DNA from 3 places in the Kribbella ginsengisoli genome. Region 2 is predicted to be linked to each of the others. Evidence: predicted binding sites of a transcription regulator. Region 2 holds the regulator's gene; each other region holds the start of a gene.
What was found. Region 2 encodes HrcA, which represses chaperone genes, less so after heat shock. Its sites were predicted from a motif close to TTGGCACTCGNNNNNNNCGAGTGCCAA; they were not measured.
Positions count from the first base shown of each region.

Region 1: the regulator HrcA is predicted to act here: its motif matches at 1,252-1,278, upstream of groL (chaperonin GroEL).
Region 3: the regulator HrcA is predicted to act here: its motif matches at 1,205-1,231, upstream of groES (co-chaperone GroES).

Region 1 covers NZ_BAABAA010000002.1:654,966-657,228, forward strand. Annotated here, with positions in the region: gene groL (chaperonin GroEL) at 1-1,071, opposite strand, end outside; gene ABD768_RS10460 (GNAT family N-acetyltransferase) at 1,309-1,869, shown strand; gene ABD768_RS10465 (RidA family protein) at 1,866-2,263, opposite strand, start outside.
Region 2 covers NZ_BAABAA010000003.1:203,784-206,046, reverse strand. Annotated here, with positions in the region: gene ABD768_RS14660 (Gfo/Idh/MocA family protein) at 1-160, shown strand, start outside; gene hrcA (heat-inducible transcriptional repressor HrcA) at 271-1,290, shown strand; gene dnaJ (molecular chaperone DnaJ) at 1,328-2,263, shown strand, end outside.
Region 3 covers NZ_BAABAA010000002.1:726,640-728,902, reverse strand. Annotated here, with positions in the region: gene ABD768_RS10780 (peptidoglycan-binding domain-containing protein) at 1-328, opposite strand, end outside; gene ABD768_RS10775 (peptidoglycan-binding domain-containing protein) at 436-1,056, opposite strand; gene groES (co-chaperone GroES) at 1,371-1,667, shown strand; gene groL (chaperonin GroEL) at 1,776-2,263, shown strand, end outside.

The DNA.
Region 1 (2,263 bases), on a different contig from region 2:
GTCGGAGTCCGACTTCTCGATCTCGGCGCGGATCTGGTTCACCCGGCCGGAGATCTGGTCGGCGTCGCCGGAACCCTCGACGATGGTCGTCTCGTCCTTGGTGACGACGATCTTGCGGGCCTGGCCGAGCAGCTCCAGGTCCACGGTGTCGAGCTTGAGGCCGACCTCCTCGGAGATGACCTCACCGCCGGTCAGCACGGCGATGTCGACCAGCATGGCCTTGCGGCGGTCACCGAAGCCCGGCGCCTTGACGGCGACGGTCTTGAAGGTGCCCTTGATCTTGTTCACGACCAGGGTCGCGAGCGCCTCACCCTCGAGGTCCTCGGCGATGATCGCCAGCGGCTTGCCGGTCTGCATGACCTTCTCCAGCACCGGGACCAGGTCCTTGATGCTCGAGATCTTGCTGTTCACCACGAGGATGTACGGGTCTTCGAGGACCGCTTCCATCCGCTCGGTGTCGGTCACGAAGTACGGCGAGATGTAGCCCTTGTCGAAGCGCATGCCCTCGGTGAGCTCGAGCTCGAGACCGAAGGTGTTGCTCTCCTCGACGGTGATGACACCTTCCTTGCCGACCTTGTCCATCGCCTCGGCGATGATCTGGCCGACCTGGGTGTCGGCGGCGGAGATCGAGGCCGTGGAAGCGATCTGCTCCCGGGTCTCGACGTCCTTCGCCTGCGCCAGCAGCTGCTCGCTGATGGCGTCGACCGCCTTCTCGATGCCCTTCTTCAGGCCCATCGGGTTGGCGCCCGCGGCGACGTTGCGCAGACCCTCGCGCACGAGCGCCTGGGCCAGCACGGTCGCCGTGGTGGTGCCGTCGCCTGCGACGTCATCCGTCTTCTTGGCAACTTCCTTGACGAGCTCGGCCCCGATCTTCTCGTACGGGTCCTCGAGCTCGATCTCCTTGGCGATGGAGACACCGTCGTTGGTGATCGTGGGGGCGCCCCACTTCTTCTCCAGCACGACGTTGCGGCCCTTGGGGCCGAGCGTCACCTTCACGGCGTCGGCGAGGGTGTTCATACCCCGCTCGAGGCCACGGCGCGCCTCTTCATTGAAAGAAATCAGCTTGGGCATTCTCCGCGAGTCCTCCCGCGTCGAGTTTTTTGTTCAGCCGGCCGGATGCCCGCGACGGACGGTGTCATCGGTGCGGCGGTCACGTCCCGCCACGCCTCCGGCACCTCATCGAGGCCGTCTATGGTCACACCGTCCGGGCAGGAGCGTTATCACTCTCGCCCATCGAGTGCTAACCAAGTATTAGCACTCGACCCAAGCGAGTGCAAGCCAGGTCCCCGTCCGCAGTACGGTGCCGGCATGACTCTGGAGGTCCTCCCGGCCACCCCGGACCGCTGGCCGGACGTCGTCACGGTGATGGGTGAGCGCGGCGACCCCGCCCGCTGCTTCTGCCAGTACTTCCGCCTCCGCGGCAAGGACTGGTCCGACACCTCCCCCGCAGCCAAGCGTGACGCCCTCAGCGCTCAGGTCGCCTCGGACAGACCACCAGGCGTCCTGGCGACAGCCGACGGTACGCCGGTGGGCTGGTGCGCCGTCGCTCCCCGCTCGGCCTATCCCCGGGTCATCGCCTCCCCCAACTGGCGCGGCGGCGACCCCGACGCCTGGGTGGTCACCTGCTTCGTCGTACCGGTCGGTCACCGCCGTCAGGGGTTGGCCGGGGAGCTCCTACAGGGAGCAATCGACTTCGCCCGCACCCAGGGGGCCGCAGTACTGGAGGCCTGCGCGGTGGACCTCTCCTACTCGGGCAGGGTCCCCTCCGCTGACCTCTACCGCGGCCCACTGTCCGTCTACCTCGAGGCAGGCTTCACAGAACTCAGCCGTACGTCGCCGCAATGGGTGCTGGTCAGCAAGACGCTCTAGACCTTGGCGATGAACTTGACCTCGATCAGCTGGCCGGGGAGCGCCAGCCGGGTGACCCCGACCAGAGTGCTGGCGACCTGCGGGTCTTCCCGCCCGTATGCCGCCTTGCGCACCGGCCCCGCCGCCTCGAAGGCCGACGGTATGTCGAGCACGTAGAGCACTTCCTCGACTACATTCTCCAGTCCGGCGCCGAAGCGGCCCAGCAGCTCGGCAGCGTTCACGTAGGTCTGCCGCATCTGCTCGGCCATCCCCGAGAAGTCCGTCACCTCACCGGCCGCGTCTAGCGGCGCCGGCGCCAGCAGGTCCTCGCCGCGGTGCCCCAGCTGCCCGGAGAGGTAGATGGTGTCCCCGTGCCGAACAGCCTGCGCGTAGCCGTAGCTGCTCTCCCACGGAA
Region 2 (2,263 bases):
CAACGAGCCGCACCGGGCCGATGGAGCGCTGGCATATCACGTGCTCGATGTGATGGAGTCGCTGCTCGAGTCTGCGGCTCAGGACCAGTCGGTGGACGTGGCGAGTACGGTCCAGCGGCCTGCCGCCGTACCTTTGGGGGCATCCCCGGAATTAGCCTGAGACACGGCCCACGCCGTTACGCGTCGGTAGGTGTCGTGCGGGCTCGGTAGACTGGCACTCGAAACTCGGGAGTGCCAGCCCGAGGGGCCGACGTGAGAGGGGTGGTGCGCGTGCTGGACGAACGCAAACTGGACGTGCTCCGGGCCATCGTCGAGGACTACGTGGCCACCCATGAGCCGGTCGGCTCGAAGACCCTGGTCGACCGGCACAACCTCGGCGTCTCCCCGGCCACGGTCCGCAACGACATGGCCGCGCTGGAGGAGGAGGGGTACATCACCCAGCCGCACACCAGCGCCGGCCGGATCCCGACCGACGCCGGCTACCGGCTGTTCGTCGACAAGCTGAGCACCGTCAAGACGCTGTCGCCGGCCGAGAAGAAGGCGATCTCGTCCTTCCTGGTCGGCGCGGTCGACCTGGACGACGTAGTACGGCGTACCGTCCGGCTGCTCGCGCAGATCACCCGGCAGGTCGCCATCGTGCAGTACCCGACGCTGAGCCGGTCGAGCGTGCGGCACGTCGAGGTGGTGACGATGACACCGCGGCGGCTGTTGCTGGTGCTGATCACCAGCACCGGCCGGGTCGAGCAGCGGATCGTGGAGACCCACGACGACGTCGACGAGCAACTGATCGCCGACCTGCGCTCCCGGCTGAACACGGCGCTGACCGGCCAGCGGCTGACCGACGCGGCCACCTCGCTGGAGAGCGTCACCGAGACCTTCGCACCGCCGAACCGGCCGCTGGTGGCCGCCATCGTGACGAGCTTGCTGGAGGCCTTCACGGTCGAGGGCGAGCAGCGGATCGCGGTCGGCGGCGCGGCCAACCTGACCCGCTACGGCGACGACTTCGAGCGCAACGTGAAGCCGGTGCTGGAGGCGCTCGAGGAGCACGTGATCCTGCTCAAGCTGCTCGGCGAGGCCACCAACCCGCAGACGCTGACGGTCCGGATCGGCCACGAGAACCCGTACGAAGGACTTGCCACCACCTCGGTCGTCGCCACCGGCTACGGCTCCAAGTCGGAGGCGCTGGCCACCCTCGGCATCGTCGGCCCGACCCACATGGACTATCCGAGCACGATGGGCGCTGTCCGCGCCGTCGCGCGCTACGTCAGCCAGATCCTGGCCGACTCGTGAACCACCACCACACACTGCCTACCAAGTGGCTTGGAGTATGAGCACCGATTACTACGCCGTCCTGGGCGTCAGTCGCGACGCGACACAGGACGAGATCAAGAAGGCCTACCGCAAGCTGGCCCGCCAGTACCACCCGGACGTGAACGACTCCGAGGACGCGCACCACAAGTTCCAGGAGATCGGCCGCGCCTTCCAGGTGCTCAGCGACCCGCAGAAGAAGCAGGTCCACGATCTCGGTGGTGACCCGTTCGCGAGCGGTCCGGGCGCGGGCGGCGGCGCCGGCTTCGGCCAGGCGTTCACCTTCACCGACATCATGGACGCCTTCTTCGGCCAGACCGGCGGGGCGACCCGCGGGCCGCGGCCACGCACCCGGCGGGGCCAGGACGCGCTGATCCCGCTGCGGATCGACCTCGCCGAAGCGGCCTTCGGGACGACTCGCGAGCTGAAGGTCGACACCGCGGTGCTGTGCCCGACCTGTTCCGGCTCCGGCGCCCAGGTCGGCTCCGAGCCGGTCACCTGCGAGATCTGCCACGGCCGGGGCGAGGTCACCCACACGCAGCGCTCGTTCCTCGGCGAGGTCCGGACGATGCGTCCGTGCCCGAACTGCCGCGGCTTCGGCACCACCATCCCGAACCCGTGTGTCGAGTGCGCCGGCGACGGGCGGGTGCGCTCCCGGCGTACCGTCACGGTCAAGATCCCCGGTGGCGTCGACAGCGGCACCCGGGTCCAGCTGACCGGCCAGGGCGAGGTCGGCCCGGGCGGTGGCCCGGCCGGCGACCTGTACGTCGAGATCGAGGTCGAGCCGCACGAGATCTTCACCCGCAGCGGTGACGACCTGCACTGCACGGTGACCCTGCCGATGACGGCGGCAGCGCTCGGTACGACGATCGACCTGCCGACGCTCGAGGGCGAGACGACGCCGCTCGAGATCCGGGCGGGGACGCAGTCGGGGACGGCGATGACGCTGACCGCT
Region 3 (2,263 bases), on a different contig from region 2:
CGTCGACGGTGAGCTTGCTGCCGTAGCAGAAGTTCAGGTCCCGCTGCAGGGCCTTGATCGCCGACGCGGGATCGCCGACGTAGTCCGGGCCGTAGCGCCGCGGGTTGTCGCCGTACTTCAGGTTGCAGTTGGTGGAGGTGTCCTCCCAGCCGCCCGGCACCTGCACGGCCCAGCCCTTGCCGACCGGCTTCATCAGCGCGGACAGACACTGCTCCAGCCCTTTGATCTTGACCGGTGCGGCATCGGCCGTCGTGGTCGCGACCACTGCGCCGCTGATGGCCATCACGGCCGTCGCGCCGACAGTGACTGCGGTACGTAGAAATCCCATGGTGTGCCCCTCGAGTATCCGATCCCCCCTCCGGGATCGCTTGCTCGTTGAGACTGCGCCGGCTGCCCTTTTGTTCGTTGCAGTTGGTTGCAGGAAGTTGCAGCGGGTCAGAGCGGGCTGGAGCAGTTCTTGCTCCACGTGTTGGTCTTGGTGGCGTACAGGCGCCAGTTCATCGCCGAGCGGGTCTTTGGACCGTAGATGCCGTCGACGGCCAGCTTGTGGCGCCTCTGGACGGCCTTGATCACTCCACGGGTATTGCTGCCGTAGATGCCGTCCACTGTGAGCCTGTAGCCGTAGCAGTAGTTCAGGTTGCGCTGAAGGACCCGGATGGCGGTGTCCGGGTCGCCTCTGTGGTTCGAGCCCCGGAACGGGTCGTCGCCGTACATCAGGTTGCAGGTGGTGCTCGGGCTGTTCCACAGCGACGGCATCGGGATGCCCCAGCCGGTCTTGCCGATCGGTACGACCCGGGCATACAGGCACTGCGGGGTCGCGGCGGCCGCCTGGGCCGCTGCTGTCCGGGCAGCGGTCTCTGCGGCCGCGTCCTTGGCCTTGAGCTGTACTGCGGGCGCGGCGCCGCCAGGGGCCGCGTTGCCGGGGTGGCCGGAGGAGGAGTCGTGCGCGCCTTTGGCCGCGAGGCCGGCGACCGCGAACGGGCTGATCACCAGCAGTGCGATCACCACCGTCTTGCGGGTGGTCAGCTTCGGCAGTGACGGGAGGTGGAGCGCCATGGTTCTCTCCTCGGGCGGTCGGTCCCGGGGCGGCCGGGATCCCTACAGAGACGACGGTCCCACGAGCGGGCGGGGTTCGCCCAGCCCTTGATGGCAGAAAGCGTCGAGGCGGACACGGGCGGTACCTGCGTTCGCCGGTGGCGAGAATCTGGCACTCGAGTTGACCGAGTGCTAATCGCGGCCTAGATTCTTTATTGGCACTCTCCACTCGAGGGTGCCAGCGGCCCGGCCTCTGATCCCCGCGACGGCAGAGGTGGAACGGCCGCTCGCAGCACCCCTTGAACACACAAGAACTCGACCGTGGAGGTCAGCAAGTGTCGGTCACGATCAAGCCGCTCGAGGACCGTATCCTCGTTGCGCCGCTCGAAGCCGAGCAGACCACGAAGTCCGGCCTGGTGATCCCGGACACCGCCAAGGAGAAGCCGCAGGAGGGCGAGATCCTCGCCGTCGGCCCCGGCCGCATCGACGACAACGGCAACCGCGTCCCGCTGGACGTCAGCGTCGGCGACAAGGTCATCTACTCCAAGTACGGCGGCACCGAGGTCAAGTACGACGGCCAGGACTACCTGATCCTGGGCGCCCGCGACATCCTCGCAGTCGTCACCAAGTGACGATCGCTCGTTCCTGACCGACACCGCTCCGGCGCCGACTCGGCTCCGGAGCGGAGTCGTTCGGGTCGCGGGCATCATTGTTGAAACTCAGAGAGGGACTTGTTTTTTATGCCGAAGATCCTCGAGTTCGACGAGAACGCGCGGCGCGCGCTGGAGCGTGGCGTCGACAAGCTCGCGAACACGGTGAAGGTGACGCTGGGGCCCAAGGGCCGCTACGTCGTGCTGGACAAGAAGTGGGGCGCCCCGACCATCACCAACGACGGTGTCACCGTCGCGCGTGAGGTCGAGCTGGACGACCCGTTCGAGAACCTCGGTGCGCAGCTGGCCAAAGAGGTTGCCACCAAGACCAACGATGTCGCCGGTGACGGAACCACCACCGCGACCGTCCTGGCGCAGGCGCTGGTGCACGAGGGCCTGCGCGCCGTCGCCGCCGGCGTCAACCCGATGGGCCTGAAGAAGGGCATCGAGGCCGCCGTCGAGGCCGTCTCGAAGAAGCTGGTCGAGACCGCCCGTCCGGTCGACGACAAGGGCGACATGGCCCACGTCGCCACCATCTCCGCCCGTGACGCCGAGATCGGTTCGCTGATCGCGGAGGC